DNA from 3 places in the Streptomyces niveiscabiei genome. Region 3 is predicted to be linked to each of the others. Evidence: predicted binding sites of a transcription regulator. Region 3 holds the regulator's gene; each other region holds the start of a gene.
The links. Region 3 encodes HrcA, which represses chaperone genes, less so after heat shock. Its sites were predicted from a motif close to TTNGCACTCNGNNNNNCNGAGTGCNAA; they were not measured.
Positions count from the first base shown of each region.

Region 1: a site for HrcA is predicted at 8,507-8,533, ahead of groL (chaperonin GroEL). Genes of this name have one in related genera too.
Region 2: a site for HrcA is predicted at 2,196-2,222, ahead of groES (co-chaperone GroES). Genes of this name have one in related genera too.

Region 1 covers NZ_JARAYJ010000022.1:22,724-32,860, reverse strand. Annotated here, with positions in the region: gene PV682_RS27030 (ALF repeat-containing protein) at 1-166, shown strand, start outside; gene PV682_RS27025 (hypothetical protein) at 246-467, opposite strand; gene PV682_RS27020 (hypothetical protein) at 464-697, opposite strand; gene PV682_RS27015 (helix-turn-helix domain-containing protein) at 815-1,654, shown strand; gene PV682_RS27010 (DUF397 domain-containing protein) at 1,638-1,901, shown strand; gene PV682_RS27005 (hypothetical protein) at 1,945-2,589, opposite strand; gene PV682_RS27000 (hypothetical protein) at 2,818-3,357, shown strand; gene PV682_RS26995 (hypothetical protein) at 3,382-3,720, shown strand; gene PV682_RS26990 (MIP/aquaporin family protein) at 3,757-4,032, shown strand; gene PV682_RS26985 (hypothetical protein) at 4,388-5,227, shown strand; gene PV682_RS26980 (Uma2 family endonuclease) at 5,224-5,895, shown strand; gene PV682_RS26975 (Uma2 family endonuclease) at 5,989-6,657, shown strand; gene groL (chaperonin GroEL) at 6,754-8,376, opposite strand; gene PV682_RS26965 (cold-shock protein) at 8,659-8,862, opposite strand; gene PV682_RS26960 (MoaD/ThiS family protein) at 9,374-9,649, opposite strand; gene thrC (threonine synthase) at 9,646-10,137, opposite strand, start outside.
Region 2 covers NZ_JARAYJ010000018.1:139,309-149,445, reverse strand. Annotated here, with positions in the region: gene PV682_RS24580 (class I SAM-dependent methyltransferase) at 1-309, opposite strand, end outside; gene PV682_RS24575 (polysaccharide deacetylase family protein) at 423-1,355, shown strand; gene PV682_RS24570 (polysaccharide deacetylase family protein) at 1,352-2,155, shown strand; gene groES (co-chaperone GroES) at 2,369-2,677, shown strand; gene groL (chaperonin GroEL) at 2,793-4,418, shown strand; gene PV682_RS24555 (SDR family NAD(P)-dependent oxidoreductase) at 4,513-5,286, opposite strand; gene PV682_RS24550 (MOSC domain-containing protein) at 5,418-6,086, opposite strand; gene PV682_RS24545 (LysR family transcriptional regulator) at 6,179-7,090, shown strand; gene PV682_RS24540 (WhiB family transcriptional regulator) at 7,174-7,500, opposite strand; gene PV682_RS24535 (response regulator transcription factor) at 7,878-8,489, shown strand; gene PV682_RS24530 (sigma-70 family RNA polymerase sigma factor) at 8,837-9,424, shown strand; gene guaB (IMP dehydrogenase) at 9,630-10,137, shown strand, end outside.
Region 3 covers NZ_JARAYJ010000015.1:158,391-168,527, reverse strand. Annotated here, with positions in the region: gene PV682_RS22240 (DUF3097 domain-containing protein) at 1-498, opposite strand, end outside; gene PV682_RS22235 (MBL fold metallo-hydrolase) at 540-1,229, opposite strand; gene hrcA (heat-inducible transcriptional repressor HrcA) at 1,350-2,366, shown strand; gene dnaJ (molecular chaperone DnaJ) at 2,367-3,503, shown strand; gene PV682_RS22220 (nitronate monooxygenase) at 3,582-4,691, shown strand; gene PV682_RS22215 (16S rRNA (uracil(1498)-N(3))-methyltransferase) at 4,691-5,437, shown strand; gene PV682_RS22210 (hypothetical protein) at 5,432-5,770, opposite strand; gene PV682_RS22205 (S41 family peptidase) at 5,874-9,077, shown strand; gene PV682_RS22200 (histidine triad nucleotide-binding protein) at 9,142-9,495, shown strand; gene PV682_RS22195 (ribonuclease Z) at 9,502-10,137, shown strand, end outside.

The DNA of each region.
Region 1 (10,137 bases), on a different contig from region 3:
TACCGGGTATCGCCTCGCGCAGGCCGAGGACGATCGGGTCGCCGTCGCGCGCATCCTCGCGAAGCCGGGTATCAGCCCCGCGCTCCACGCGGCGGCGCAGCGGGCGATGGACGGGACGCCGGAGGAGTTGCGGTACTTCATCGAGGTCGGGCAGTACGAGGTCTGAGGCGCCGGCGAGCAGAGGGGTGGCCCCGCCTTGTGCCGTGAACCGGCTTGCGGGCGGGGCTGGTTGAGGCTTCCCGTGTTCAGGGGTTCAGCTTGCCCCGGGTGTGCGTGTTCTTGTTGCGCGTGCGGAGGCGTTCGCTCAACAGGGCTTCCCTCGTGGGGAGTTCCGTGTCCGTCGGGTGACAGTCCCACTCGACTCCGCCGCCGATCGGGCGGAGTTGGAGGTGGCCGTTCAGGTGGTCCATGACCTCGCCGATGCGGTTCGAGCGGGTGTCTACGACGTAAGTGCCGATCTTCGTCATCGCGTCGGGGCCCCCGCGCGGGTCAGGGCCGCGGTGAGGCGGGTGGCCGTGTCCACGTTGCAGCGGCCGAGGTCCAGCAGGTGGTACGCCGGGTCGCGGTGGGTCGCCGAGACCTGGTCGACGGCGAGGGAGGGCAGGGTGATACCGACGCCCTCGAGGGCGTTCCGCAGTCTGGTGCAGGCTTCGTCGATGGTGGGGGTGGGCTCTTCGGCCCCGGTCAGCTCCTTCATGTGCGCACTTCCTCCACGCTGAGTGTTTCGGTTCACCACACAGCGTGGCGGCGCCTCTTCTAGCCTGGCTAGGGACGCCGCGAGGACAACTCCGCTTGTGGGAATGGGAGTCAAGCTATGGCCCGACGTAAGGATCTCGACCCTGCGACTTCGTCCCGGGCGCTGGTGGGTGAGGAGTTGAAGCACGCGCGTGAGCAGGCGGGGTACAGCCAGACCGCTTTGGGTGCGCTTCTGTTCGTGAGCGGGTCGTACGTCGGTCAGATGGAGGCGGGAATCCGGCGCATCCGCCCCGAGATGGGTCCCCTACTGGACAAGGAGTTGGGGACGGGGAACTTCTTCACGCGGCACTCCAAGACGATGGCCAAGTCCAAGTATCCGGACCACTTCGCGGAGGCGGTGGAGGCTGAAGCGGAGGCGACGGAGATCCGGCAGTACGCGTCCACGCTGATCCCTGGCCTGTTGCAGACGAAGGAGTACGCCACGGCTGTGTTCCGCGCATTCAAGCCGTTCGCGTCCGACGCCGAGATCGAGGAGGACGTGGCCCTGCGATTGGAGCGAGCCCGGATTCTCGACGACCCAACAACGCCGTTGTTGTGGACCATCTTGGACGAGGCCGCGCTTCGACGGCCGGTCGGCAGTCCAGCTGTCATGGCACAAAACCTGCGCCACATCGCGGAGTTGATCCGGAAACACAGGATCATCGTGCAGGTGCTGCCGTTCGCCACCGGTGCACATGTAGCGATGGAAGGCCCGCTGAAACTCATGGAGTTCGAGGATGCTCCCCCGCTCTCCTTCATCGAAGCCACAGGCATGGGCCACCTGATCGACGACCCGGCCACCGTCACCCGACACACCCTGATGTTCAACCTCCTCGTGGCCAGCGCACTCCCTCCGCAAGATTCGTTGGCTCTGATCGAGTCGGTGGCAGAGGATTACGCCCATGAGGAACAGCACTGAGTACGAGCTGGACAGCGCTACCTGGTACAAGTCCAGCTACAGCGGGGGCAGCGGCGGCAACTGCCTCGAAGTCGCCAGTTGGCGTAAGTCGACGTACAGCGGGGGCAGCGGAGGTGACTGCCTCGAAGTCGCCGACGGTTACCCCCTCTTGACCCCCGTCCGCGACTCCAAGAACCCCTCCGGCCCGGCGCTCGTCTTCCGTGCGCAGTCCTGGGCCGCCTTCGTCGAAGACCTCAAGCAGGGCTAGCCCGACCTGTTGGGCCGCCCGTCCCCCGACGGCGCGGCCCTCCTCAATGCCTCAAGTCCAGCACCGCGACACAGTGCGGATCCCCCTCCGGCTCCCCCCACAACTCCCGCTCCCCCGACCGCGAGAACACCTCCGCCATCACCGCCGGTCCCGCCTCCGCAAGGCGTACGTCGCAGCCGATGACACCCGGGTTGTCCTGGTGGCGTACGTACAGGCGCATCCCGCCCCCACGTTGGTACACGAACCCCACCAACAACGACTCGGCGCTCTCCCGTTCCTCGAAGCTCGGGGGCGGGCAGCTCAAGGTGGTCAGCAGCGTGTACGCACGGTCCTCCAACCGCTCCTTCCCAGGTACGACACCCGAGAGTCGTACCAGCGGGGTACCCAGCACGTCGTCCACCTGGCCGCTGGAACGGAACCTCACCTCGCCCACCTCATGCCGTACGAGGTCGACCGCCGCCCAGGGACTCAGCATCTCGTCCTGGCGGAAGAGGGGGATCTCGTACATCGCATGGAACTCGCCGGCGACCGCCTTACGCCGACCGACCGCGATCCGGACAACCGGCGTACCGTCCGCCCCCGGAAGGACGCCTCGCACCCGCGTCTTCTTCGCGATCGGCGCTTGCGTGTAGCGGATCAGATGGCCGGACATCTCGGCCTGCGCGACAGCCACTTCCCATGGCGCCATCTTGGACTTCTCCCTGGTCACGGGCATTTTAAATCGTGGCATAACAGCCAGGTTCACCAGATATCGTTCATTTAATGGCAATGGGGCACCAACGAGACCCTCTCAAGATATCGATGCGCCGACCACGCACCGCAGCCGATCGATCTTGTGAACGTGCGTTCAGCAATGTGAAGATCCCCGGGCCGACCAGCTCGGCACCAGATCAGACACATCGCAGGGGGAACCGCATTGCGCAGGTCAAGAAACAGATCGACGATCCGCAACGTCGTCATAGCCACCGGCACCGCAGCACTGACCATGCTCGTGGCACCGGGCGCGATGGCCGACCCGGTGGCGAACACCGGCACGACGACGGCGACGACGATCGAGAAGGCCACGGGGACACAGGAACTCCTCACGGGAACAGGCACGTTGAGCGCGAACGGCGCTCAAGTCACCCTCCCGGCCAGCGCCGACCAGCCGATCACCGCAACGAAGAGCGGCGACACCATAGCGCTCACACTCCCGGCGGCCGACGCGAAGAGCGCCTCCAGCACGAGCGGTACGACCGTCTTCGCGGGCCGCGAGGCCGCCGTGTCCACAGCCGCGCAGGCCACCACCGACGGCGGTTTCCGCGCCCTGTTCACGCTGGAGAACGCGGACGCACCCCGGCAGCAGTCGTTCCGGCTGACGCTGCCGGACGGAGCGACCGTACGGACGACCGCCGAAGGCGGGCTCGTGGTCTTCGACGCCACCGGCAAGGTGCTCGGCGGACTGGAGACGCCGTAGGCGAAGGACGCGAACGGCGTTGCCGTGCCGACGTCGTACGAGGTCGTCGGTGACACCGTCACGCAGACCGTCGCCCCGGGACCCGGCACCGCGTTCCCTGTCGTCGCCGACCCCAAGTGGACCTGGGGGATCATCAGCGGCACCGTCTACTTCAACAAGAAGGAGACCTCCCACCTCGCCGCCAACGCCGGTTTCGTGGGTGTCCTCTTCGCCGCCGCGCCGCCGCCGTTCGACGTGTACGGCGTCGTCAACGCGGCCAACATCTCCCGGGTGGCCTGGAACGCCGACTCCGACGGCGAATGCGTCGAGGTGAAGGTGCCCACCTTCCTGCCGTACGAGTACAAGGGCGGATACTGCAAGTAGGTCCGGCACGCCACGGACGTACAGAAAGGTAGGGCGATGGACGCCTATGGAGGGCCGGTCATCCTGACGATGGCCGCCGCCGTGATCCTCATCCTCAAGTACCGGCGCCGCGCGGCAGGGCAGCGTTCGCTGCTTCCCGTCAGCGGGGTACCCGGCCGGATCGCGGTGGCCGTCGCCTTCGTGGTCGGCTGCGGATGGGCCTGGTCGCAGGGGCCCTCGGTCGTCAACGCCGGTGTGCTGGGCCTGAGTCTGGCAGTTCTGGTCGGTGCAGCCGCCGAGTTCATGGCTCGCCGGAACACGCAACACCACTGACGGACCACGCCACTTCGCAGGCCCACGCACCTCGTTCCCGGTGCGTGGGCCTGCGGGTCTTCCGGCGTCCCCGGGGCTCAAGTCCTGAGCTTCGAGCCGTTGCTTTTTTGAATGGGTGTGGGTCTCAACCCACCCTCCCACCCCGCCAGTTGACTTTGCGGGTTCGGGTTGCAACGGAGTGTCAGTTGGCTCTACGGTGCTGCCAACACAACACAAAGGCTCCCGACGTAAATCAACCCCCGACAGGTGTTGTCAGCACCTGTGGGGGTTTGACCGAAGGAGCCGCCCTCCCAAACAAAGGGCTGCCCCAATGGCTGACGCCAACTTTAGTACTGCCGACCTGCCCGCGCACCCGATGGCCAAGCCCGGGTACGGGAAACGCACCGCCCCCGGCCAACAGCCGCGCGGCAAAGCAGACTTCGATCACCTCCTCCCCCGCGACGCCGCCATCGCCGGATACCTCGACCGGCTTCCCGACGGCGCCGACATCTCCGTGAAGACGCTGGCCAAGACGACGACCTACGGGCAGTGCGCGCTGCGGACCTCCCTCAACCGGATTCAGGCGGCCGGACACTTGCGGCGGGGGCAGGAGAAGGTGACGTCCTCCTCCGGGACCGAACTCTGGGTCACCCGGACGTTCTTCAGCCGGACCGCTCGCGCGGACGAGTGGTGGGCCGCGTTCACGCGGGGTGACGTACCGCCGGACAACTCCGAGCCGCCGCCCAGCCGTTCACGCGCCGTCATCCTCCTCGCCGCGCTCAGCCGTACCGCGCCCTCGCTGTTCCTGTCCGCCGCCGAGTGCGCCCAGCTCGCCCCGCTCGTCGAGGAGTGGTTCGCGCGCGGCGCCGGTTCGGAGACCGTCCGTACCGCCCTCACCGCCGGGCTCCCCCATGTCGTCCACTCCCCCGCCGCGCTCCTGCGCCGCCGCCTCGTCGACAAGATGCCGCCGCCGGTACCCGTACGGCCCGTAGTACCCGTAGTACCTGAGGGGCAGGCCGTGAGACCCGTACGACTTCTGGAGTGCTCCGAGTGCGGGGTGCCGGGGAAGCCTGAGGCGTTGCCGGGGGGATTGTGCAAGGGGTGTACGGGGAGTTCCGTACGACCTGTGGGGTACCTGGACGCCCTTGATGTCCGCTCTCAGGCGGACACGTTCCGGGCCTCGATCCGGATGCGACCGCGCGTGGGGACACGATGACCTCCGGGCCTGCCGAACGTCCGGACACTCCCGTGGAGGACTTCGAGGAACTGGCCGAAGCCGCCCCGCAGAACGTCCGGCTCGTGTACGCCGACGGCCAGGTCCGCACCGAAACGCCGCTCGGCGTCGAGGAGTTCGAGGAACTGGCGCGCCGGGCACCGAAGAACTTCTGGATCGAGTACAGCCGGGGAAAGCTGGAGCTCAAGGCCCCGCGCGACGGCAACCACTCCTGCATGTCGATGGCGCTGCTGCGCCAACTCTTCGCCCTGCGCCCCGGCCACGGTCTGTACTCCGCGGTCGGCATCAAGACGGAGGCTCAGCTCACGGGGCGTGCCGTCGCCGACGGGGCCTTCGCGCCCATCGGCCACTTCGTGGGGCACGGCAACTGGTCCGACCCCGCCGGAATCCCGATGGTCGTCGAGATCACCTCCCGCGACCTCCGCACCAACCAGCGCGCACGCCTCGAACGACCCGTCGACTACGCCGAAGCCGGCATCCCCGTCTACCTGCTGATCGACCGCAACGCGGCGGCCTTCACCGTCCACAGCTCCCCCCGGAACGGCCGCTACCACCACTCCGTGTCATACCCCTGGGGTACCCCCGTACCTCTCCCCCCACCGGTCGGCCTCACCCTCGACACCCAGGGCCTCAAGATCTACTCCGGCTGACCCCCGTAGTACTGCGGAAGGACAACCCGCATGACCGCTCCCACGGTCCGCCGACACCACCCCGGGGCAGGATGGAGGGGAGGAGGCACGACCATGACCCCCACCGAAAGCCCCCAGCTGTCCCCCGAGGACTTCGCGAAGCTCGTCGCCGCCGCGCCGGAGCACATCCGGCTCGTGCTCGTGGACGGCCGGATGCACGCGGAGGGGCCACTCAGCGTCGAGGACTTCGAGGAACTGGCCCGTAAGTCCCCCGAGGGTGTCAGGCTCGAACTCATCGACGGAAAGCTGAAGGTCAAGCCGTTGCCGGACCAGCGGCACAGGGCCATCGTGCTGTGGCTCCTCCAACTGTTCCTGAAGATGCGACCCGACCTGCTCCTCTATCCGGAGCAGGGCCTGAGGGTCGACGCCTACCGCAAGGGACACGCCTACGCGGACGCCGCGCTGGCTCCGCACGACCACTTCATCGCGTACGACGGCGACTGGGCCGACCCCGACGGTGTGCTGCTGGTCGTCGAGGTCACGTCCCACGATCGCGACACCCATCAGCGTGATCGCGTCGACAAGGTTCGTGGGTACGCCGCCGCCGGTATCCCCGTCTATCTGCTGATCGACCGGGACGACAACACCCTCGTCGTGTACAGCAACCCCGAGAGCGGGCTCTACCGGCACTCCCTCTCCTACCCCTGGGGTACTACCGTCCCGCTCCCTCCCCCAGTTGGCGTCACTCTCGATACCGACAGACTCAAGGACTACGCCGACTGACCCTGCCCCCAGAAAACGCCCGAGGGCGGTACCCCCCCGTACCTGGGGAGTACCGCCCTCAGTAGTACTGCCGATCCAGCCCTCGCGGGCAACGGATCAGAAGTCCATGTCACCGCCCGGCATACCGCCACCGGCAGGCGCGGCGGCCTTCTCCGGCTTGTCGGCGATGACGGCCTCGGTGGTGAGGAAGAGCGCGGCGATGGAGGCCGCGTTCTGGAGCGCGGAGCGCGTGACCTTCGCCGGGTCGATGATGCCCTCGGCGACGAGGTCGACGTACTCACCGGTCGCGGCGTTGAGGCCGTGACCCGGGGTGAGGTTGCGGACCTTCTCCACCACGACGCCGCCTTCGAGGCCGGCGTTGACGGCGATCTGCTTCAGCGGAGCCTCAAGCGCGAGCTTGACGGCGGCGGCACCGGTCGCCTCGTCACCCTCCAGCTCCAGCTTCTCGAAGACCTGGGAGGCCTGGAGCAGGGCCACGCCACCACCGGCGACGATGCCCTCCTCGACGGCCGCCTTCGCGTTGCGCACGGCGTCCTCGATGCGGTGCTTGCGCTCCTTGAGCTCGACCTCGGTCGCGGCACCGGCCTTGATGACCGCCACGCCGCCCGCGAGCTTCGCCAGGCGCTCCTGGAGCTTCTCGCGGTCGTAGTCCGAGTCGGAGTTCTCGATCTCGGCGCGGATCTGGTTGACCCGGCCGGCGACCTGGTCCGAGGACCCGGCGCCGTCGACGATCGTCGTCTCGTCCTTGGTGATGACGACCTTGCGGGCGCGGCCCAGGAGGTCCAGCGTCGTGTTCTCCAGCTTGAGGCCGACCTCCTCGGAGATCACCTCGCCGCCGGTGAGGATCGCGATGTCGTTCAGCATCGCCTTGCGGCGGTCGCCGAAGCCGGGCGCCTTGACGGCGACGGACTTGAACGTGCCGCGGATCTTGTTGACGACCAGGGTCGACAGGGCCTCGCCCTCGACGTCCTCGGCGATGATCAGCAGCGGCTTGCCCGACTGCATGACCTTCTCCAGGAGCGGGAGCAGGTCCTTGACGGAGCCGATCTTGGAGTTCGCGATCAGGATGTACGGGTCGTCCAGGGACGCCTCCATACGCTCCATGTCGGTCGCGAAGTACGCCGAGATGTAGCCCTTGTCGAAGCGCATACCCTCGGTGAGCTCGAGCTCCAGGCCGAAGGTCTGCGACTCCTCGACCGTGATGACGCCTTCCTTGCCGACCTTGTCCATCGCCTCGGCGATGAGCTCGCCGATCTGGGTGTCGGCGGCGGAGATGGAGGCCGTGGAAGCGATCTGCTCCTTGGTCTCGACATCCTTCGCCTGCTCCAGCAGGGCGCCGGAGACGGCCTCGACGGCCTTCTCGATGCCGCGCTTCAGAGCCATCGGGTTGGCGCCGGCGGCGACGTTGCGGAGGCCCTCGCGGACCAGTGCCTGGGCCAGGACCGTCGCGGTCGTCGTGCCGTCACCGGCGACGTCGTCCGTCTTCTTCGCGACTTCCTTGACCAGCTCGGCGCCGATCTTCTCGTACGGGTCCTCCAGCTCGATCTCCTTGGCGATGGACACACCATCGTTGGTGATCGTGGGGGCGCCCCACTTCTTCTCAAGGACGACGTTGCGGCCCTTGGGGCCGAGGGTGACCTTGACGGCGTCGGCGAGCTGGTTCATACCGCGCTCAAGGCCGCGCCGCGCCTCCTCGTCGAACGCGATGATCTTGGCCATGTGAAGTGGTCCCTCCAGGACTGGGGGTGAGTACCGCAGTGGACCGCGCCCGCGCCCGCGACGGACGGCCCCGCGGTCTGACGGTTCCTTGCCCCGCCCGCACCGTGGACCTCACCGACTCGGTCCTTCGTTGTCACTCTCACGGGGAGAGTGCTAACGCCAATGATTAGCACTCGACCCCCGAGAGTGCAAGGCCGTACGGGTGGAGGGCGGGGGTACGGGGGGTAGGGGGTACGACAAGAGGCCCGCACCCTGGACAGGTGCGGGCCTCTTGCTGAATGTTCAGGCGGTGACGCGAACCATGTCGGCCTGCGGGCCTTTCTGACCCTGCGAGATCTCGAACTCGACTCGCTGGCCCTCTTCGAGGGTGCGGTAGCCGTCCATCTGAATGGCGCTGTAGTGGACGAAGACGTCCGCACCACCGTCGACCGCGATGAAGCCGTACCCCTTCTCCGCGTTGAACCACTTGACGGTGCCCTGAGCCATGCCTAACTCCCCTATTACTGGCCCTTGCGCGGACCCACACTTCGTGGGTCCGGGTCAGACCTCACCCCCCTGCCGTATTGGGGGCGTGCGCCGGAACGCGTCGACCGCGGCTGAATGTATCTGTCCAACTGCCGTCTGCAACAGGTCAATCGGACGAGAATTCTGGACGCGCACGATCCGGAATGTGGTGAGAATTCACCAGAGTTCGGGGCAAGTCGGGCCCGACATATGCCGCAAATGCCACGCAAGAGGCGCACACTTTGGCTACTTCTTGTCGGGTGTAAGGCAGAAATCAAGGGCTCCCGCCGGGGAGTGCAAGCGGCAAGCGGAAGCGGGTTCCCCAACCTTACCTCGTTCAACCACACAGAATTGCCCCCTCCGCTTCTGCGCGGAAGGGGCACTCCGTCTATTAGCGGCTCCGCCGCGGGGATGAACAGCCGGTAATGAGAGTTACTGACGGTTACTACCCGGCGGTAATGACATTAGGTCAAGCCGCTCGGATAAACCCCGCTCAGCCCCCGGCGACCGCCGGAATGATCGAGACGCCGGCGCCGTCGGGAGTCGCCGTCTCCAGCCCCTGCTCGAAACGGACATCGTCATCATTGACGTACACATTGACGAACCGCCGCAGCTTCCCCTGGTCGTCCAGGACGCGCGCGGAGATGCCCGTGTGGTTCTTCTCCAGGTCCGCGATGACCTCCCCGAGGGTCCCGCCCTCGGCGGCCACCTCGGCCTGTCCACCGGTGTACGTACGCAGGATGGTCGGGATACGAACGGTCACGCTCATGCGAGGCCAGCCTCTCGGAAGGAGTCCAGGGTCGGGCGGATGGTGGCGGTGAGCCCCGTACCGGCGACCGCGTCAAGGGTCTTGAGGCCGTCACCCGTATTGAGGACGACCGTCGTGAGGGACGGGTCCAGCAACCCGTTCTCGATCAGCTTGCGGGTGACCCCCACGGTCACGCCCCCGGCGGTCTCCGCGAAGATCCCCTCCGTCCGCGCCAGCACCTTGATCGCGTCGACGATCTGCTCGTCGGTGACGTCCTCGACGGCACCCCCGGTCCGCCGCGCGATGTCCAGCACGTACGGCCCGTCGGCGGGGTTCCCGATCGCCAGCGACTTCGCGATCGTGTCCGGCTTCTGCGGCCGTACGACGTCGTGCCCCGCCTTGTAGGCGACCGACACCGGCGAGCAGCCCGCCGCCTGCGCGCCGAAGATCTTGTACGGCTTGTCCGCGACGAGCCCCAGCTTGATCAGCTCCTGGAGCCCCTTGTCGAT
Region 2 (10,137 bases), on a different contig from region 3:
GCACAGGTCGACGAGCGAGGCCACACCCAACTCCTTGAACCGCCGCGCGCGGTACGCGGCGACGCTGGTCCGCGTGGCCTGCTCGACCCCGTTCGGGGTGAAGAACATCCTCCCGGCGTCCTCGCTGCCGAACTTCGCGGCGGCCCGCCCCCGCAGCCGGGCCTGGCCCAGCGCCGCGGACACCAGCTCCGCCGGGTACGTCCGGCGCAGCCGGGTGGCGACGGCCAGCTCGTCACCGGGGGAGGTCCCCGCCACTTCGTCCAGAAGAGCGCGGCCTTGGGGGGTGAGGAGGGGTGCGAGGTCGTTCACCGGGTCATTGTCCACGGCCCGCACCACCCCCTGTACGCCACCCGAAGGATCGCCGCACCCCACCGGCGGTGTCGGCCGCTCCCCGCCCTCCTCGGCTGTAAAGATCCCCGACCATGGAACAAGTGCGACAAAAATACAAAAAGCGTACGTCGCAGGTGAACCGGATCCGGGGCGGGGTGACCGTCCTCGCGGTCGCCGCCATCGCGTCCGGGTGCGCGCAGGGCGAGCGGCCGGCGGGGGAGACCCGGCCGGCGGCAGGCCAGGAGGCGGGCGCGACCCCGGCCCGCCCGCCGATGTCGCCCGCCGAGAGGCTCCGCTCGGAGCAGGCGGCACGCGTCGCGGCGGCGAGGAAGTGGGGGCTGAAGAGGGTCCCGCTGACACCCCCGGCGCCGCCCGCGAAGAAGCCGGTGATCACGACGCGGGACGGTTTCGAGGTCGACGACCACGAGGAACTCGGCCTGCCGCCGGTCTTCACGACCATTCCCACCAAGGAGAAGGTCGTCTTCCTGACGATCGACGACGGCGCCGAGAAGGACCCCGCGTTCCTGCGGATGATGACCGAACTGAAGGTCCCGTACACCGCGTTCCTCTCCGACTACCTCGTCAAGGAGGACTACGGGTACTTCAAGAAGATGCAGGACGCGGGCGTCGTCCTGAACAACCACACCCTCCACCACCCGTACCTCCCCGGTATGTCGTACCAGCGGCAGAAGCGCGAGATCTGCGGCATGCAGGACGTCATCCAGAAGCGCTACGGCAAGCGCCCCCTCCTCTTTCGCCCCCCGTTCGGCAACTACAACCGCGACACCCTGCGCGCCGCGAAGGCGTGCGGCGTGAAGTACGCCCCACTCTGGGACGAGGAGGTCTTCGTCGACCACTGGGAGTACCGCGAGTGGGACCGCGACCTCCACCCCGGCGACATCGTCCTGAGCCACTTCCGGGGCCGGGACGACTGGAAGGGCACGATGCCCGACATGGTCCGCCGGTTCCTGAACATGGTCACCGAGAAGGGGTACGCCGTGGGACGCCTGGAGGACTACCTGTGAGAACGCGGGGGCTGGTGGTGGCCGTCCTGCTCGCGACCCTGACACTCGTCACCGGCTGCGCGCAGTCCGTCGACCCGATCGAACGCCTCGGCAAGAAGGCGGCGGAACGCGTCCACGGCTCCCGTCCGGGGGTCCCCGCGGGTACTACGGGTACTACGGGTCGTACGGGGCCCCCGGCAGGTACTACGGGTACTACGGGTGCCACCCCCGTACCCCCCTACCCCCCGGTCCTCGACCGCGTCCCCACCTCCGACCGCGTCGTCTTCCTCACCTACGACGACGGCGCCGAACGCGACCCCCGCTTCATCGACCTGGTCCGCGAACTCCGCCTCCCGGTCAGCATGTTCCTCACGGACAGCGTCGTCGGACCCGGCTACGGCCACTTCGCGCGCCTCCAGTCGGTCGGCGCCAACCTCCAGAACCACACCCTCCATCACGCCGCCCTGCGCGGCCTCCCCTACGCGGGGCAGCGCGCGGAGATCTGCGGCCAGCAGGACAAGCTCAGGTCCCGCTTCGGCCGGCGCCCCCGCTTCTTCCGCCCGCCCTACGGCACGTACGACGCGACGACCCTGCGCGCGGCGGCCGACTGCGGCGTCTCCGCCGTCGTCCTCTGGCGCGCCGCCATGACCCCCGGCGGGCTCGTCTACCCGCGCGGCTCCCACCACCTCCTGCCCGGCGACATCGTCGCGATGGACTCGGACGAGGCGGGCGGCCCGACGCTGAAGGACCGGACGGTACGGGTCCTGCGGGAGGCGCGGGAGAGGGGGCTGACGGTGGGGAGACTTGAGGACTACCTCTGAGGTACCACGGGGTGGATCTCGCCCTCCGCGCCGCATGGAATTAGCAGTCCGCTTGACCGAGTGCTAATCGCGGTCATAGTCTCAGGTCTGGCACTCCCCACTGGAGAGTGCCAACAACGCGACGGGCAGGTCCGGCACCCGCGACGACGGATCCACCTGGTCGCCACCTCAGACAGTTAACCCCGTGAGATCTCCGAAGGGGGAGGTCGGATCGTGACGACCGCCAGCTCCAAGGTTGCCATCAAGCCGCTTGAGGACCGCATCGTGGTCCAGCCGCTCGACGCCGAGCAGACCACGGCCTCCGGCCTGGTCATCCCGGACACCGCGAAGGAGAAGCCCCAGGAGGGCGCCGTCCTCGCCGTGGGCCCGGGCCGGTTCGAGAACGGCGAGCGCCTGCCGCTCGACGTGAAGGTCGGCGACATCGTGCTGTACAGCAAGTACGGCGGCACCGAGGTCAAGTACAACGGTGACGAGTACCTCGTCCTCTCGGCTCGCGACGTGCTCGCGATCATCGAGAAGTAGCACGACCTCAGGTTTTTCCAGCTGCGCCCCTGGCCCCGCGATCCCTTGAAGGAGCCGGGAGCCCGGGGCGCAGTGTTTTTTCACCCACAGATTTTCCGAGAGGGCACCCGCTGTCATGGCGAAGATCCTGAAGTTCGACGAGGACGCCCGTCGCGCCCTTGAGCGCGGCGTCAACAAGCTGGCCGACACGGTCAAGGTGACGATCGGCCCCAAGGGCCGCAACGTCGTCATCGACAAGAAGTTCGGCGCCCCGACCATCACCAACGACGGCGTGACCATCGCCCGTGAGGTCGAGATCGACGACCCGTACGAGAACCTCGGTGCCCAGCTGGTGAAGGAGGTGGCGACCAAGACCAACGACATCGCGGGTGACGGCACCACCACCGCCACCGTGCTCGCCCAGGCGCTCGTCCGCGAGGGTCTGAAGAACGTCGCGGCGGGTGCCTCCCCGGCGCTGCTGAAGAAGGGCATCGACGCGGCCGTCGCCGCCGTCTCCGAGGACCTCCTCGCGACCGCCCGCCCGATCGACGACAAGGCGGACATCGCCGCCGTCGCCGCGCTGTCCGCGCAGGACACGCAGGTCGGCGAGCTGATCGCCGAGGCGATGGACAAGGTCGGCAAGGACGGTGTCATCACCGTCGAGGAGTCCAACACCTTCGGTCTTGAGCTGGACTTCACCGAGGGCATGGCCTTCGACAAGGGCTACCTGTCGCCGTACTTCGTGACGGACCAGGAGCGCATGGAGGCGGTCCTGGAGGACCCCTACATCCTCATCAACCAGGGCAAGATCTCCTCCATCCAGGAGCTGCTGCCGCTGCTGGAGAAGGTCATCCAGGCCGGTGCCTCCAAGCCGCTGCTGATCATCGCCGAGGACGTCGAGGGCGAGGCGCTCTCCACGCTCGTCGTCAACAAGATCCGCGGCACGTTCAACGCCGTCGCCGTCAAGGCGCCCGGCTTCGGCGACCGCCGCAAGGCGATGCTCCAGGACATGGCGACGCTGACCGGCGCCGAGGTCATCTCCGAGGAGGTCGGCCTCAAGCTCGACCAGGTCGGCCTCGACGTGCTGGGCTCCGCCCGCCGCGTCACCATCACCAAGGACGACACCACGATCGTCGACGGTGCCGGTGACTCCTCCGCCGTCCAGGGCCGCGTCGCCCAGATCAAGGCCGAGATCGAGAACACGGACTCCGACTGGGACCGCGAGAAGCTCCAGGAGCGCCTCGCGAAGCTCGCCGGCGGCGTGTGCGTGATCAAGGTCGGCGCCGCGACCGAGGTCGAGCTCAAGGAGAAGAAGCACCGCCTGGAGGACGCGATCTCCGCGACCCGCGCCGCGGTCGAGGAGGGCATCGTCTCCGGCGGTGGCTCCGCGCTCGTCCACGCCGCGAAGGTCCTGGAGGGCGGCCTCGGCAAGACCGGCGACGAGGCCACCGGTGTCGCCGTCGTCCGCAAGGCCGTCGTCGAGCCGCTGCGCTGGATCGCCGAGAACGCCGGCCTGGAGGGCTACGTCATCACCTCCAAGGTCGCCGAGCTCGACAAGGGCCAGGGCTTCAACGCCGCGACCGGCGAGTACGGCGACCTGGTCAAGGCCGGCGTCATCGACCCGGTCAAGGTCACCCGCTCCGCCCTGGAGAACGCCGCCTCCATCGCCTCCCTCCTCCTCACGACCGAGACCCTGGTCGTCGAGAAGAAGGAAGAGGAGGAGCCGGCCGCGGCGGGCCACTCCCACGGCCACGCGCACTGACCTCTGAGCGCGGAGAAACCCGGCACCCTCTCGGGGGTGCCGGGTTTCCCCGTTCCCGGGCGCCGCGCGGCAGGCCGGGCGCGGCGGGGGCCGCTCACTGCGGCCCGTACTTGCGCCCCGTCTTCGAGGAGAGCCCGCTCAGCAGCCCGCGGGGAGTCACCTTGACGACGCCCATGAGGGCCTTGTAGCGGGGGTCGGGGATGGAGACGGTCTTGCCGCGGGCGAGGTCCTGCAACGCCTCCGCGACCAGTTTGTCCGCGTCCAGCCACATCCAGCCCGGGATGTTGTCCGTGCCCATGCCGGCACGCTCGTGGAACTCCGTGCGGACGAAGCCGGGGCACAGCGCCATCAGGCGTACGCCGCTGCCGGCGAGGTCCTTGGCCGCGCCCTGGGTGAACTGGACGACCCAGGCCTTGGAGGCGCCGTACGTGCCGCGGGGCAGGAACGCGGCGACCGAGGCGACGTTCACCACGCCCCCGCGCCGGCGCTCGCGCATCGCCTCGGCGGCGGCGGACGTGAGCCGCAGGACGGCCTCGCAGTGCACCTTGAGCATGGTCAGCTCGTCCGCCATGGAGACGTCGAGATAACGGCCCTTGTTGCCGAAACCGGCGTTGTTGACCAGCAGGTCGACGGGGTTCTTGCGGTCACCGAGCCGGGCGGCGACCGCCTCGATGCCGGCGTCCTCGGAGAGGTCCGCGGTGAGGACCTCCGCCTCGATGCCGTGCCGGTCGTGCAACTCCGTCGCCTGCTCGCGCAGCCGCTTCGTGTCGCGCGCCACCAGCACGAGGTTGTGCCCGTCGGCCGCCAGCCGCCGCGCGAACGCGGCACCGATCCCCGCGGTCGATCCCGTAATCAGAGCCGTTGTCATGGCAGAAGCGTAGGCGGCCACCGTGCGCGCGTCCGTATGCCCCAGGGGCTTTCCCGAGGGCTGAGAACCCCTCGGCAACGGCTCGGTGACACTCCCTCGGCCGCCCTGGACAAAACGCCCCTGACGTCGTTTCAGCCGCCGTTCCTCTCCACGTACTTCAGCGCCTGCGCCCTCCACTCCGGATGCAGCGCCTCGCCCGCCGCCAGCAGCCGCGGCAGCAGCTCCCGCTCGGTGGTGACCGCGCGGAACCCGACCGCCACCGTCACGTCGTGCCCCGGCCGGCGCACGATCTCCACCGGGTCGCCCGCGCGGATCTCACCCGGCTCGATCACCCGCAGATAGGCCCCCGGCGCCGCCTCGCGCGTGAACCGCTTGACCCACTGCGGCTCGCCCACATGGCCCTGGAAGGTGCGGCAGGGGATCCGCCCGGACGTGACCTCCAGGACCACCTCCGCGCCGACACGCCACCGCTCCCCGATCAGCGCCCCCGACACGTCCACCCCCTCGGTCGTGAGGTTCTCCCCGAACACCCCGGAGGCCAGCGGCCGGCCCAGCGCGCGCTCCCAGGCGTCGAGATCCTCCCGCGCGACCGCGTACACCGCCTGGTCGTCCCCGCCGTGGTGGCGCAGGTCCGCGATCTCGTCCCCGGCGAGCCCGCTCCCGCCGGTCCCCTTCGCCCCCGGCGCCGACACCCGCACCGGCCCCGCCACCGGGCGCTTGTCGATCCCGGTCAGGCCCTGCGGCTGATCGGTGTACGGCACGGCCGCCAGCCGCCCCAGGTTCACGGACAGAATCTTCATGTACGCACCGTAATCGAGCAGCCCTCAAAGAGTCGACATACTTTGGGCTGTCATACCCAAGAGCTACTTATGGCCACGGCTATGCTCGCCCCGTGATAGAGGCCCGCCATCTGCGTGTTCTGCGCGCCGTCGCCACCACCGGCTCCTTCTCCGCCGCGGGGCGCGAACTCGGCTGCACCCAGCCGGCCGTCAGCCAGCAGATGAAGGCGCTGGAGACCTCCGTCGGCACCCCGCTGCTGGTGCGCGGAGGCCGCGAGATGCGCCTCACCGAGGCGGGCGAGGCCCTGGTGCGGCACGCGTCCGGCATCCTCGCCGGGCTGACGGCCGCCGAGGAGGAGATCGCCGCGATCGCGGGCCTGCGCGCCGGCCGGGTCCGCCTGGTCTCCTTCCCCAGCACCAGTTCGACCCTCGTCCCCACCGCGCTGGCCGCCCTGCGCGCCGCCCACCCCGGCACCCGCGTCTTCCTGGAGGAGGCCGAACCCCCGCGCTCGGTCACCCTCCTGCGCGAGGGCGACTGCGACGTGGCGCTCGCCTTCCGGTACGAGAGCCCCCGAGGCACGGCGGCCGACGCCGAAGAGTGGGCCGACCTCGTCGTACGGCCCCTGCTGACCGACCGGCTCGTCGCCCTCGTGCCCGAACGGCATCCCCTCGCGCGCGCGGCGGCCGTCGGGATCGCCGATCTCGCGCGCGAGCCCTGGATCGCGGGCTGTCCGCGCTGCCGGCGTCAGCTGGTCGAGGTGTGCGAGGGCGCCGGGTTCACCCCGCGCATCGACTTCGCGACCGACGACCATCCGGCGGTCGTCGGCCTGGTCGCGGCGGGGCTCGGGGTCGCCGTACTGCCCCGGCTGGCCCTGGAGTCCGTACGCCCGCGCGGTGTGCGCACGCTGGTGCTGGAGCCGGCCGTCCGGCGCGAGGTCGTCGCCCTCACGCTGCCCGACCTCGCGCGCGTGCCCGCGGTGGCGGCGACGCTGGCGGAGCTGGAGCGGGCCGCCGTACGGCAGTGAGAGGCCGGGGCGCGCGTGTGCGTGCCCCGGCCTCAGGCGGTGCCCCTTCCGGTGGTGGCCCTTCTGCTAGGAGAAACGTTCCTTCATGTGTTCGAAACGGCGGCCGTCTCGACCGACGCCGTGACGAGGCGGCCTCGTGCCCGCCCCATCAGTTCCTCGCGCTCGTCCTCGGTCAGTCCGCCCCACACGCCGTACGGCTCACGCACCGCCAGTGCGTGCGCCGCGCACTGCGCGCGGACCGGACACCTCATGCAGACCTCCTTGGCCGAGTTCTCGCGAGCGCTCCTGGCTGCCCCGCGCTCGCCCTCAGGGTGGAAGAAGAGCGAGCTGTCGACCCCGCGGCAGGCAGCGAGGAGCTGCCAGTCCCACAGGTCCGCGTTCGGTCCGGGAAGGCGGGAGAAATCTGCCATTACGTGACCCCTTGTAGCCGTGCTGAGCGGATACGGTGCCCACGACCGTACAACTACGATCTAAGGAGATGAAAATATGACTCATTGGGAATCTAGCCCTAGACACCACCTCAAGGGAAGAAATGGGTCTAAATGGGGCACTGGTTGTGATGAAACGGCGAGGGTCCGTTGCGCCGTCTCCACCGTCCGAGCACCCTCACGTAGAGTGCCGAAGAGGCTACGCAGCCCCGTAACTCTTTCGAGTGACCGTCGTTGAGAGTGCGGAGGCGGTTGAAAACACAAAAGCTCGGGCAGATGTCCGAGCCGGTCGACCGCACAGGTGAATACGTACCAGCCTGGAGGCACAAGGTGACGCGCATCAGCTGCGGAGGGCGGCCATGACATCCGTCCTCGTCTGCGACGACTCCCCGCTTGCCCGAGAGGCGCTGCGCCGCGCGGTCGCGACCGTGCCCGGCGTCGAGCGCGTGACGACCGCGGCCAACGGCGAGGAAGTCCTCCGCCGCTGGGGCGCGGACCGCTCGGACCTGATCCTGATGGACGTACGCATGCCCGGCCTGGGCGGCGTCGAGACCGTACGGCGGCTGCTGTCCGCCGACCCCGGTGCGCGCATCATCATGCTCACCGTCGCCGAGGACCTGGACGGCGTGGCCCTCGCGGTCGCCGCCGGGGCCCGCGGCTACCTGCACAAGGACGCGTCCCGCGCGGAACTGCGCGCGACCGTCACGCAGGCCCTCGCCGACCCGACCTGGCGGCTCGCCCCGCGCCGGCTCAGGTCCGCCGAGATGGGCGCCGCGCCGACGCTCACCGCGCGCGAGATCCAGGTGCTCGAAGGGATGAGCCACGGGCGGTCCAACGCGGAGATCGGGCGCGAGCTGTTCCTGTCCGAGGACACCGTCAAGACGCACGCGCGCCGGCTGTTCAAGAAGCTGGGCGCGTCCGACCGGGCGCACGCGGTGGCCCTCGGGTTCCGGTGGGGGCTCGTCCGCTGAGAGCCGCGCCGACGGTGCCGGACACCCGCGCGGGAACCCCGTCCCGGGAGTCATCTTGGACACATTCCCAGTGCGTTCGCGGCGGCTGTCGTCTCCTCACTCTCCGCTGGTGGGTGGGGTGGTGGGAGCCCGCGGACGCCGGTCACCCGGGTCGGCCTTCCGGAGGCGCGCTGCTCGTTTCGGCGGGGATGCCGCATGCTTGAGGTGTGGAGTTCCTCGGGGACGAGTCGGCCGAGCGGGAGGGGAGGGCGCGGGGTATGAGTTCCGGCGCACCTGCTCATAACGCTTCGGTGCACAACGAAGGACACGGCGCCACGGACGAGACGGCCTCGGTGCACCATGGACCGATGCGTGATGACGAGGCGGTCCGTGCCCAGGGAACGATCGGCTCCCTCGTCCATCGCGCGGTGGACGGCGACGAGCAGGCGACCCACGACCTGCTCGCCCACGTCCACCCCCTGGCCCTGCGCTACTGCCGTACGCGCCTGTCGCGCCTGCCCGGGGACGCGCGGCACTTCGTGGAGGACCTCGCGCAGGAGGTCTGCGTGGCCGTCCTCCTCGCCCTGCCGCGCTACCGGGACACCGGGCGCCCCTTCGAGGCGTTCGTCTTCGCCATCGCCGCCCACAAGGTCGCCGACCTCCAGCGTGCCGCCATGCGCCACCCCGGCTCCACGGCCGTCCCCTCGGACGAGATGCCGGAGCGGCCCGACGACTCCCTCGGCCCCGAGGAGCGCGCCCTGCTCAGCAGCGACGCCGCCTGGGCCAAGAAACTCCTCGCCAACCTCCCCGAGAACCAGCGCGAACTGCTCCTGCTGCGGATCGCCGTGGGGCTGACGGCGGAGGAGACCGGACAGATGCTCGGCATGTCGCCCGGCGCGGTCCGGGTGGCCCAGCACCGCGCGCTCAGCAGGCTGCGGGCGCTGGCGGAACAGTGACGACGGTAAGGGGCGTGCTCCAGGGCGACGCCCCTTACCTGTCGAGCGGCGCCCGCGCGCGGACGGTGCCCCGGCTGAACAGGGCGCCCCTCCGTTCCGTACGAACATACGAAGCCCGAGGTCACCTCGTACCGTGGAATTTGCGGCCCCTGCTTCCCGTTAGCATGGACATCCGCACCGATCAAGGCCATTTGGGGAAGGTGTCATGACTGCCAACGTCGACGGAGTGCCCGGCAAGTTCGCGACTCTCGGGTTGACCTACGACGACGTGCTGCTGCTGCCGGGAGCCTCCGAGGTCCTCCCGAACGCGGTCGACACCTCGTCCCGCGTGTCCCGCAACGTCCGGGTGAACATCCCCCTGCTGTCGGCCGCCATGGACAAGGTCACCGAGTCCCGCATGGCCATCGCCATGGCCCGCCTCGGCGGCGTCGGCGTGCTGCACCGCAACCTGTCCGTCGAGGACCAGGTCAACCAGGTCGACCTCGTGAAGCGCTCCGAGTCCGGCATGGTCTCCGACCCGATCACGGTCAACCCGGAGGCGACCCTCGCCGAGGCCGACGCCCTGTGCGCGAAGTTCCGCATCAGCGGCGTCCCGGTCACCGACCCCGCCGGCAAGCTCCTGGGCATCGTCACCAACCGCGACATGGCCTTCGAGAGCGACCGCGCCCGCCAGGTCCGCGAGGTCATGACCCCGATGCCGCTGGTCACCGGCC
Region 3 (10,137 bases):
CAGGTGGTCGACGAGGATGCCGAGGCGGGCGTCGGGGCCGGGCGCGAACTCGGTGACGATCGCGGGGAGGTCGTCCACGCCTTCCAGGTACTCGACGACGACGCCCTCGACGCGCAGGTCGTCGCCCCAGACCTTCTCGACGAGCTCGGCGTCGTGCCGGCCCTCGACGTAGATGCGGCCCGCACGGGCGACGCGCGCGCGGGCGCCGGGGACGGCGACGGAACCGGAGGCCGTACGGGTGGGGCGTACCGAGGCCGCCGAGGGCTTCACCAGCGTCACCGGCTTCCCCTCCAGCAGGAACCCGCGCGGCTCCAGGGGGAACACCCGGTGCTTGCCGAAGCGGTCCTCCAGCGTGACCGTGCCCGCCTCGCAGCGGATCACCGCGCCGCAGAACCCGGTGCCGGGCTCCTCGACGACGAGGCCGGGGTCGGCCGGGATCTCGGGCGCGGGGGCCTGCTTCTTCCACGGCGGGGTGAGGTCCGGAGAGTACTGGCGCATTCGGATGACGATAGGAGAAACCCCGGCGCCCGGCAGACCCCTCACCCGCGCGACACGCCGAACCGTTCGCTGAGAGCGTCCCGCTGTCGCCGTACGAAAGCGGCGTCCACGACAGCCCCGTGCCCCGGCACGTACACGGCGTCCTCCCCGCCGAGTGCCAGCAGCGCGTCCAGCGCCGAGGGCCACCGCGACACCGCCGCGTCCGGCCCCGCCTGCGGCTCCCCGGACTCCTCGACGAGATCCCCGCAGAACACCACCGGCACGGCACCGGAGACGGTGACGACAAGGTCGTACGGAGTGTGTGCGGGACCCAGGGGGACGAGGTCGATGCCCGGGACCGGGGTGCAGGCTCGCGTGACCACGTGCCCGGGGGCGGTCAGCGCGGCGGCGGCCTCCTGGGCCAGGTCGGTGTCCAGGCCGTTGCGTACGGCGTCGGCGGCCAGTTCGGCGGCGTCGTATCCGGCGTACGCGGCGTACACCTCCGCCTCCGGGAAGGCCGCGGCGCCGAAGACGTGGTCGAAGTGGGGGTGGGTCAGCGCGAGATGGGTCACATTGACGGGGAGGAGATCACGTAGACGCGCGCCCTCGGGGAGGCTGGAGCCGGAGTCGATCAGGAGCGCGGCGTCCGGGGTGATCACCAGCCCCACCGTGCAGTCCCATCCCGGCAGGCGGACGCGGCCGACGCCGTCACCGAGACGTTCCCAGCCCAGCTCTTCCCAAGTCACCGTCATACGGCGACGCTAGCCGTACCATCCGGCGACGGGGACGACCTTGCCCCCGTGGTACCCGACCGCCGTACACTGGCACTCGTAGGTGAAGAGTGCCAGGGCGGACTTCTGGAGGTGTGCGCGGTGCTGAGTGAACGCAGGCTTCAGGTGCTGCGCGCGATCGTCCAGGACTACGTGGGGACCGAGGAACCGGTGGGTTCCAAGGCGCTCACCGAGCGGCACAACCTCGGCGTCTCCCCGGCGACCGTGCGCAACGACATGGCCGTCCTGGAGGACGAGGGGTTCATCGCGCAGCCGCACACGAGTGCGGGGCGCATCCCCACCGACAAGGGCTACCGCCTGTTCGTCGACCGCCTGGCCGGAGTCAAGCCGATGACGGCGCCCGAGCGCCGCGCCATCCACCACTTCCTGGACGGCGCGGTCGACCTGGACGACGTGGTGGCGCGCACGGTCCGGCTGCTCGCGCAGCTCACCCGGCAGGTCGCCGTCGTCCAGTACCCCTCCCTCACCCGCTCCACCGTCCGGCACGTCGAGCTGCTGGCGCTCGCGCCCGCGCGGCTGATGCTCGTGCTGATCACGGACACGGGCCGGGTGGAGCAGCGGATGGTGGACTGCCCGGCGCCCTTCGGGGAATCCTCGCTGGCGGATCTGCGCGCGCGGCTCAACAGCCGGGTCGCCGGGCGCCGGTTCAGTGACGTCCCGATGCTCGTCGAGGACCTCGCGGAGGCGTTCGAGCGCGAGGACCGGGGTACGGTCTCGATCGTGCTCTCCACGCTGATGGAGACGCTCGTCGAGGAGAACGAGGAGCGGCTGATGATCGGCGGAACCGCCAATCTCACCCGCTTCGGACATGACTTTCCCCTCACCATCCGGCCCGTCCTGGAAGCCCTGGAGGAGCAGGTCGTGCTCCTCAAGTTGCTTGGCGAGGCCGGGGATTCGGGCATGACCGTGCGCATCGGGCACGAGAACGCCTACGAAGGACTCAACTCCACGTCCGTCGTGTCGGTCGGCTACGGTTCGGGCGGCGAGGCAGTCGCCAAGCTCGGCGTGGTCGGACCGACCCGCATGGACTACCCGGGAACGATGGGAGCGGTACGCGCAGTGGCGAGGTACGTCGGACAGATCCTGGCGGAGTCGTAAGTGGCCACGGACTACTACGCCGTACTCGGCGTGCGCCGTGACGCGTCGCAGGATGAGATCAAGAAGGCGTTCCGCCGGCTCGCGCGCGAGCTGCACCCGGACGTCAACCCGGACCCGAAGACCCAGGAGCGGTTCAAGGAGATCAACGCCGCCTACGAGGTGCTGTCGGACCCGCAGAAGAAGCAGGTCTACGACCTCGGCGGCGACCCGCTCTCGCAGAGCGGCGGCGGGGGCGCGGGCGGCTTCGGCGCCGGTGGCTTCGGCAACTTCTCCGACATCATGGACGCGTTCTTCGGCACGGCGTCCCAGCGCGGCCCGCGCTCGCGCACCCGGCGCGGCCAGGACGCGATGATCCGCCTCGAAGTCGACCTCGACGAGGCCGCCTTCGGCACGACCAAGGACATCCAGGTCGACACGGCGATCGTCTGCAACACCTGCAACGGCGAGGGGGCCGCGCCCGGCACCACCGCGCAGACCTGCGACATGTGCCGGGGCCGGGGTGAGGTCTCGCAGGTCACGCGGTCCTTCCTGGGCCAGGTCATGACCTCGCGGCCGTGCCCACAGTGCCAGGGCTTCGGGACGGTCGTGCCCACGCCGTGCCCCGAGTGCGCCGGTGACGGCCGCATCCGCTCCCGCCGGACGCTCACGGTCAAGATCCCGGCCGGTGTCGACAACGGCACGCGCATCCAGCTCGCCGGTGAGGGCGAGGTCGGGCCCGGTGGCGGGCCCGCCGGTGACCTCTACGTCGAGATCCACGAACTCCCGCACTCCACGTTCCAGCGCCGGGGCGACGACCTGCACTGCACGGTCACCATCCCGATGACGGCGGCGTCCCTCGGCACCAAGGTCCCCCTGGAGACCCTGGACGGCATGGAGGAGGTCGACATCCGGCCCGGCACCCAGTCCGGCCAGTCGATCCCGCTCCACGGGCGCGGCGTCACACATCTGCGCGGCGGCGGGCGCGGCGACCTCATCGTGCACGTCGAGGTCCAGACCCCCACGAAGCTGGACCCCGAGCAGGAGCGCCTGCTGCGTGAACTCGCCAAGCTGCGCGGCGAGGAACGGCCTCAGGGGCAGTTCCAGCCGGGGCAGCAGGGGTTGTTCTCGCGGCTGAAGGATGCCTTCAACGGGCGTTGATCCTGTGGCGCGTGTGTTGGCATGTGCCAAACGTGGGGTCGGTTCGAGGTTGTTCGGAGGACGTGACAACATGCGGTCATGTCCTCCGAACTGACCGATCTCTTTCCTTACCCGATCGTGCAGGCCCCCATGGCGGGCGGGGTCTCCGTGCCGCGGCTGGTCGCGGCCGTGTCCGAGGCCGGTGGCCTCGGCTTCCTCGCCGCCGGGTACAAGACGGCCGACGGCATGTACGAGGAGATCAAACAGGTCCGTGGCCAGACCTCGCGGCCGTTCGGTGTGAACCTCTTCATGCCCCAGCCCGAGTACGCCGAGGCGGGCGCGGTCGAGCTCTACGCGCATCAGCTCGCCGGTGAGTCCACCTGGTACGAGACGGAGCTCGGCGACCCCGACAGCGGCCGGGACGACGGGTACGAGGCGAAGCTCGCCGTGCTGCTCGACAACCCCGTCCCCGTCGTGTCGTTCCACTTCGGCGCGCCGAGCCCCGAGGTGCTGGCGAACTTCCGGCGGGCCGGGACGCTCACCCTCGTCACCGCGACCTCCCCGGAGGAGGCCGTCGCGATCGAGCGCGCGGGCGCGGACGCGGTGATCGTGCAGGGCGTGGAGGCGGGCGGTCACCAGGGGACGCACCGGGACAACCCGGAGAACGACCGTGCGGGCGTCGGCCTGCTCGCTCTGCTCGCGCAGATCCGCGAGGCGGTGTCGCTGCCGCTGGTCGCCGCGGGCGGCATCATGCGGGGGAGCCAGATCGCGGCGGTGATGGCGGCCGGCGCGTCCGCGGCCCAGCTCGGTACGGCGTTCCTCGCGACGCCGGAGTCCGGGGCGGCGGCCGTGCACAAGGCCGCGCTGACCAACCCCCTGTTCGCGCGTACGGAGTTGACGCGGGCCTTCTCGGGCCGGCCGGCGCGGGGGCTGGTGAACCGGTTCCTGCGCGAGCACGGCCCGTACGCGCCCGCCGCGTACCCCGAGATCCACCATCTGACCTCGCCGCTGCGCAAGGCCGCGGCGAAGGCCGGGGACGCGCAGGGGATGGCCCTGTGGGCGGGGCAGGGGCACCGGATGGCGCGTGACCTGCCCGCCGGGGACCTCGTCGAGGTGCTCGCGGCCGAACTGGACGCCGCGCGCACCGCGTTGGCCGCGACGGCGCCCCTTCCCGACGACGCGCCCACCGCCGACGGGGGCGTGGCCTGATGACCGCTCCGGTCTTCGTGGTCGAGCAACTCGCGGGCGCGGGGCCGGAGTTCGTCCTCGACGGGCCCGAGGGGCGGCACGCGGTCTCGGTGAAGCGGCTCCAGGCGGGCGAGCCGGTGGTCCTCACGGACGGCGCGGGGCGCTGGGCGGCGGGCTCGGTGCTCGCCGCCGAGGGCAAGGACCGGCTCGTGGTCCGGCTCCAGCCGGTGTCCGAGGAGCCGCCGCCGGCGCCCCGCCTCACCGTCGTCCAGGCTCTTCCCAAGGGCGACCGGGGGGAGTTGGCCGTCGAGACGATGACCGAGGTGGGGGTCGACGCGATCGTCCCGTGGGCCGCGTCCCGCTGCATCACGCAGTGGAAGGGCGAGCGGGGGGCGAAGGCGCTGGCCAAGTGGCGTGCCACGGCCCGGGAGTCGGGGAAGCAGTCGCGGCGGGTGCGGTTTCCCGAGGTGGCGGAGCTGTCGTCCGGCAAGCAGGTCGCGGCGCTGCTCGCGGGCGCGGATCTCGCCGTCGTCCTGCACGAGGACCGGGAGTACGGGAGTGCGCCGCTCGCGGTGGCCGAACTGCCGTCCGCCGGTGAGATCGTGCTCGTCGTCGGTCCCGAAGGGGGCGTGTCTCCCGAGGAGTTGGCGCTCTTCGAGGAGGCGGGGGCGGTGACGTGCCGGCTGGGGCGGAGCGTGCTGCGTACCTCTACGGCGGGGACGGCGGCTGCGGCGCTGGTGCTGGGGCGGACGGGGCGCTGGTCATAGACCTGTCGTGCGCTGGACCACCGCGTCGAACAGCTCCCAGCCGTCCGTCTCCGAACTCCTCCCGAACAGGCCCCTGTTCTCCGCCTCCTCCACGAACGCCCGTACCACGGACGGGAGATGGAGGTTCAGGTCGTGGCCGGGGGTGCTGACCGTGCCCCCGGGGGTCGTGAAGCCGCCCGAGGGGATACGGCCGGGGCCCTCGGCGAAGACCAGGCGCAGCCGGACGTTGTCGCGGTTCAGGCTGAGGACGTCCTGGCAGGGCGGGTGGACGTGGCGGACGGACCAGTAGTAGTCCCGGCCCACCGTGATCTTCCGTGTCTTCCTTGCGCGCATGGCCCCCATCCTGCTGGGTCCGCCCGGCGGGAGGCTTGCGGATATCCGGGCAGGTGATCCGAAAGCGGTGTCTCTTCGGGCGTTCCCCGCTTAGGGTGAGCCGGTGACCCAGCCCGCTGCGTATCTCCGGTTCCCGCACCTGCACGGCGACTTGGTGGCCTTCACCGCCGAGGACGACGTATGGCTCGCGCCGCTCGACGGCGGGCGCGCGTGGCGGGTGAGTGCCGACAACACGCCCGTCACCGCGCCCCGGATATCCCCCGACGGCACGACGGTCGCGTGGACGTCGACGCGTGACGGGGCCCGGGAGGTGCAGGTCGCGCCGGTCGACGGAGGGCCGTCGACGCGGCTGACGTACTGGGGGAGTTCGTCCACCCGGGTGTGCGGCTGGACCCCCGAGGGGCACGTCCTCGTCGTGTCGACGTACGACCAGGCATCCCGCTCCCGCAGCTGGGCCCGCGCCGTCCCGCTCGACGGGGGACCGGCGACGACCCTGCCGTACGGACTCGTCGACGACCTCGCGCTCGGCGGACCGCACGTCGTCCTGCTCTCCGCGCGCCACGGCCGCGAGGCCGCGCACTGGAAGCGCTACCGGGGCGGCATGGCGGGGAAGCTGTGGATCGACCGGGACGGCGAGGGGCGATTCGTGCGGCTGCACGAGGAGTTGGACGGGAACCTGGAGTCGCCCGTGTGGGCGGGGGACCGCATCGCGTTCCTGTCCGACCACGAGGGCACGGGCGCCGTCTACTCCTCGCTCGCCGACGGCTCCGACCTGCGCCGGCACACCCCTCAAGGCGGCTTCTACGCCCGGCACTTGACGGGTGACGGCACGCGTCTCGTGTACGCGTCCGGCGGTGCGCTGTGGCTCCTCGACGACCTCGACTCGGCCGAACCGCGGCTGCTCGACGTCCAGTTGGGCGGCCAGCGCATGGACCGCCGGCCCCGCCCCCTCGCCCCCGCCGGCTGGCTCGGCGAGGCCGCGCCCGACCACACCGCGCGTGGCAGCGCCGTAGAGGTCCGCGGCGGCCTGCACTGGGTCACCCACCGCGCCGGGCCCGCCCGCGCGCTCGCCGCCGAGCCGGGGGTGCGGGCGCGGCTGCCGCGTACCTTCCGGACGCCGGAGGGCGAGGAGTGGGTGGTGTGGGTGACGGACGCGGAGGGGGAGGACGCGCTGGAGTTCGCGCCCGCGACCGGGCTGGCGCCGGGGGCCACTCCCCGGCGGCTCGCTTCCGGCGCGCTCGGGCGGGTGCTGGAGCTGGCCATGGCTCCCGACGGCAGCCGGGCCGCCGTCGCCTCGCACGACGGGCGGCTGCTGTTCGTCGAGCGGGAGAGCGGGGAGGTCCGCGAGGTCGTGCGCAGCGACGACGGTGACGTGTCCGACCTGGTCTTCTCGCCCGACTCCGGGTGGCTCGCCTGGTCCCATCCCGGACCCAGTCCGCTCAGCCAGCTGATGCTGGCCAACACCACCGACCTGTCCGTCACCGAGGCGACGCCGCTGCGGTTCCGCGACTACGCGCCCGCGTTCACCCTCGACGGCAAGCACCTCGCGTTCCTCTCCACCCGCGCCTTCGACCCCGTCTACGACCAGCACGCCTTCGACCTCTCCTTCCTCGCCGGGGCGCGGCCCCACCTCATCACCCTGGCCGCGACGACCCCGTCCCCCTTCGGGCCGCAGCGGCACGGGCGCGCCTTCGAGGCGCCCGACAAGGAGGAGACGCCCGACAGCGAGGGGACCCCCGCGACCCGCATCGACCTCGACGGGCTCGCCGACCGGATCGTCCCGTTCCCCGTCGAGGCCGGCCGGTACTCGTCCCTTCGGGCCGCCAAGGACGGGCTCCTGTGGCTGCGCCATCCCGTCCAGGGCGTCCTCGGGTCCTCCCGGGCCACTCCCGAAGAGCCCGCCGCCACCACCGAGTTGGAGCGCTACGACCTCGGCGCGCGGCGCGTCGAGCATCTCGCCGACGACGCCGACGGGTTCGAGGTCAGCGGCGACGGCAAGCGGCTGCTGCTGTGGACCGACGGCAAGCTCAAGGTCGTACCCAGCGACCGGCGGGCCTCCGGGGACGAGGACAGCGACTCCAACATCACCGTCGACCTCGGGCGCATCCGGCAGACCGTCGACCCCGCCGCCGAGTGGCGGCAGATGTACGACGAGGCCGGGCGGCTCATGCGGGACAACTTCTGGCGGGAGGACCTCGGGGGCGTCGACTGGACCGGCGTCCTCGACCGGTACCGGCCCGTCCTCGAACGGGTCGCCACGCACGACGACCTCGTCGACCTTCTCTGGGAAGTTCAGGGGGAGTTGGGGACGTCCCATGCGTACGTCACTCCGGGGTGGGGGTATGGGCGGGGGCCTCGGCAAGGGCTGCTGGGGGCGGACATCTCCCGTGCGGATGACGGGAGTTGGCGTGTCGACCGGATTCTTCCCTCCGAGACGTCCGATCCTGATGCCCGATCTCCCCTCGCCGCGCCGGGAGTCGCTGTTCGTGTCGGTGACGCGATCGTCGCCGTCGGGGGGCATCCCGTCGACCCTGTCGCCGGGCCCGGTCCCCTCCTCGTCGGGACGGCCGGGAAGGCCGTCGAGCTGACCGTCCTGCCCGCCGACGGGGGTGACGTCCGGCATGCCGTCGTCGTGCCCGTCGGGGACGAGGAGGCGCTGCGCTACCACGCGTGGGTCGCCGACCGGCGGGCGTACGTCCATGCCGCGTCCGGGGGGCGGCTCGGGTATCTCCACGTTCCCGACATGCAGGCGCCCGGCTGGGCCCAGATCCACCGGGACCTGCGGGTCGAGGTCGCCCGCGAGGGGCTCCTCGTCGATGTCCGGGAGAACCGGGGCGGCCACACCTCCCAGCTGGTCATCGAGAAGCTCGCCCGGCGGGTCGTCGGCTGGGACGTGGCCCGTGGCATGCGGCCCACGACGTACCCCCTCGACGCACCCCGGGGGCCCGTCGTCGCCATCGCCAACGAGTTCTCCGGGTCCGACGGGGACATCGTCAACGCGGCGATCAAGGCGCTGGGGATCGGGCCGGTCGTGGGGACCCGGACCTGGGGCGGGACGATCGGGATCGACAGCCGGTACCGGCTGGTCGACCGGACGCTCGTCACTCAGCCGAAGTACGCGTTCTGGCTGGAGGGGTTCGAGTGGGGGGTCGAGAACCACGGGGTCGATCCCGACGTGGAGGTGGTGGTCCGGCCCCAGGACTATGTGGCGGGGACGGACGTGCAACTGGACGCGGCGATAAGGCTGGCGCTGGAGGGGCTGGGGGAGGGGGAGGGACGGGTGGCGCCGGAGGTGCCGTCGGCCTGAGGTGAGTCGGTGGGGGGCGTGAGGCTTCGTCTACCATTCGCCGTACCACCTAGGAGGGACACGTATGGCAGGGGAGCCGCAGGGCGGGTGTCTGTTCTGCAAAGTGGTCGCCGGGACGATTCCGGCGACCATTGTCAGGGAGACCGAGACCACCGTCGCTTTTCGGGACATCAATCCGCAGGCTCCCACGCATGTGCTCGTGATTCCCAAGGCGCATTACGAGAATGTCGGCGCTCTCGCCGTGGCGGCCCCGGATGTTCTCGCCGATGTTCTGCGGGAGACGCAGGCCGTCGCCGACGAGGAGAAGCTCGGCAGTCATCGGACCGTGTTCAATACGGGGGCCGGTGCCGGGCAGACGGTGTTCCATGTGCACGCGCATGTCCTCGGTGGACGTGGGCTTCAGTGGCCTCCGGGGTGAATCCGCGTGTCCGTACGTGAGTTGACGGTGCTGGGGACGGCCAGCCAGGTGCCCACCCGGCACCGTAATCACAACGGGTATTTCCTGCGGTGGGACGCCGAGGGGATTCTCTTCGATCCCGGCGAGGGTACTCAGCGGCAGATGGTGCGGGCAGGTGTCGCGGCGCACGATCTGAACAGGATCTGCGTCACCCATTTCCACGGGGATCACTCGCTCGGTCTTGCCGGGGTGATTCAACGCGTCAACCTCGACCAGGTGCCGCATCCCGTGGTCGCGCATTATCCGCGTTCCGGTCAGCGGTTCTTCGACAGGCTCCGGTATTCCACGGCGTACCGGGAAACCGTCGGTATCACCGAATCCCCGGTCGCGGGCGGCGGCATGCTCACGCTGGCCGAGGGACCCTCGTACACCCTGGAGGCGCACCGGCTCTCGCACCCGGTCGAGTCGTACGGCTACCGCCTGGTCGAGCCGGACGGCCGCCGCATCCTCCCGGCCCGCCTCGCGGAGCACGGCATCAAGGGCCCGGACGTGGGCCGGATCCAGCGCGAGGGCGCCCTGGGAGGCGTCACGCTGGACGACGTGAGCGAGCCGAGGCGCGGCCAGCGGTTCGCGTTCGTGATGGACACACGCCTGTGCGACGGC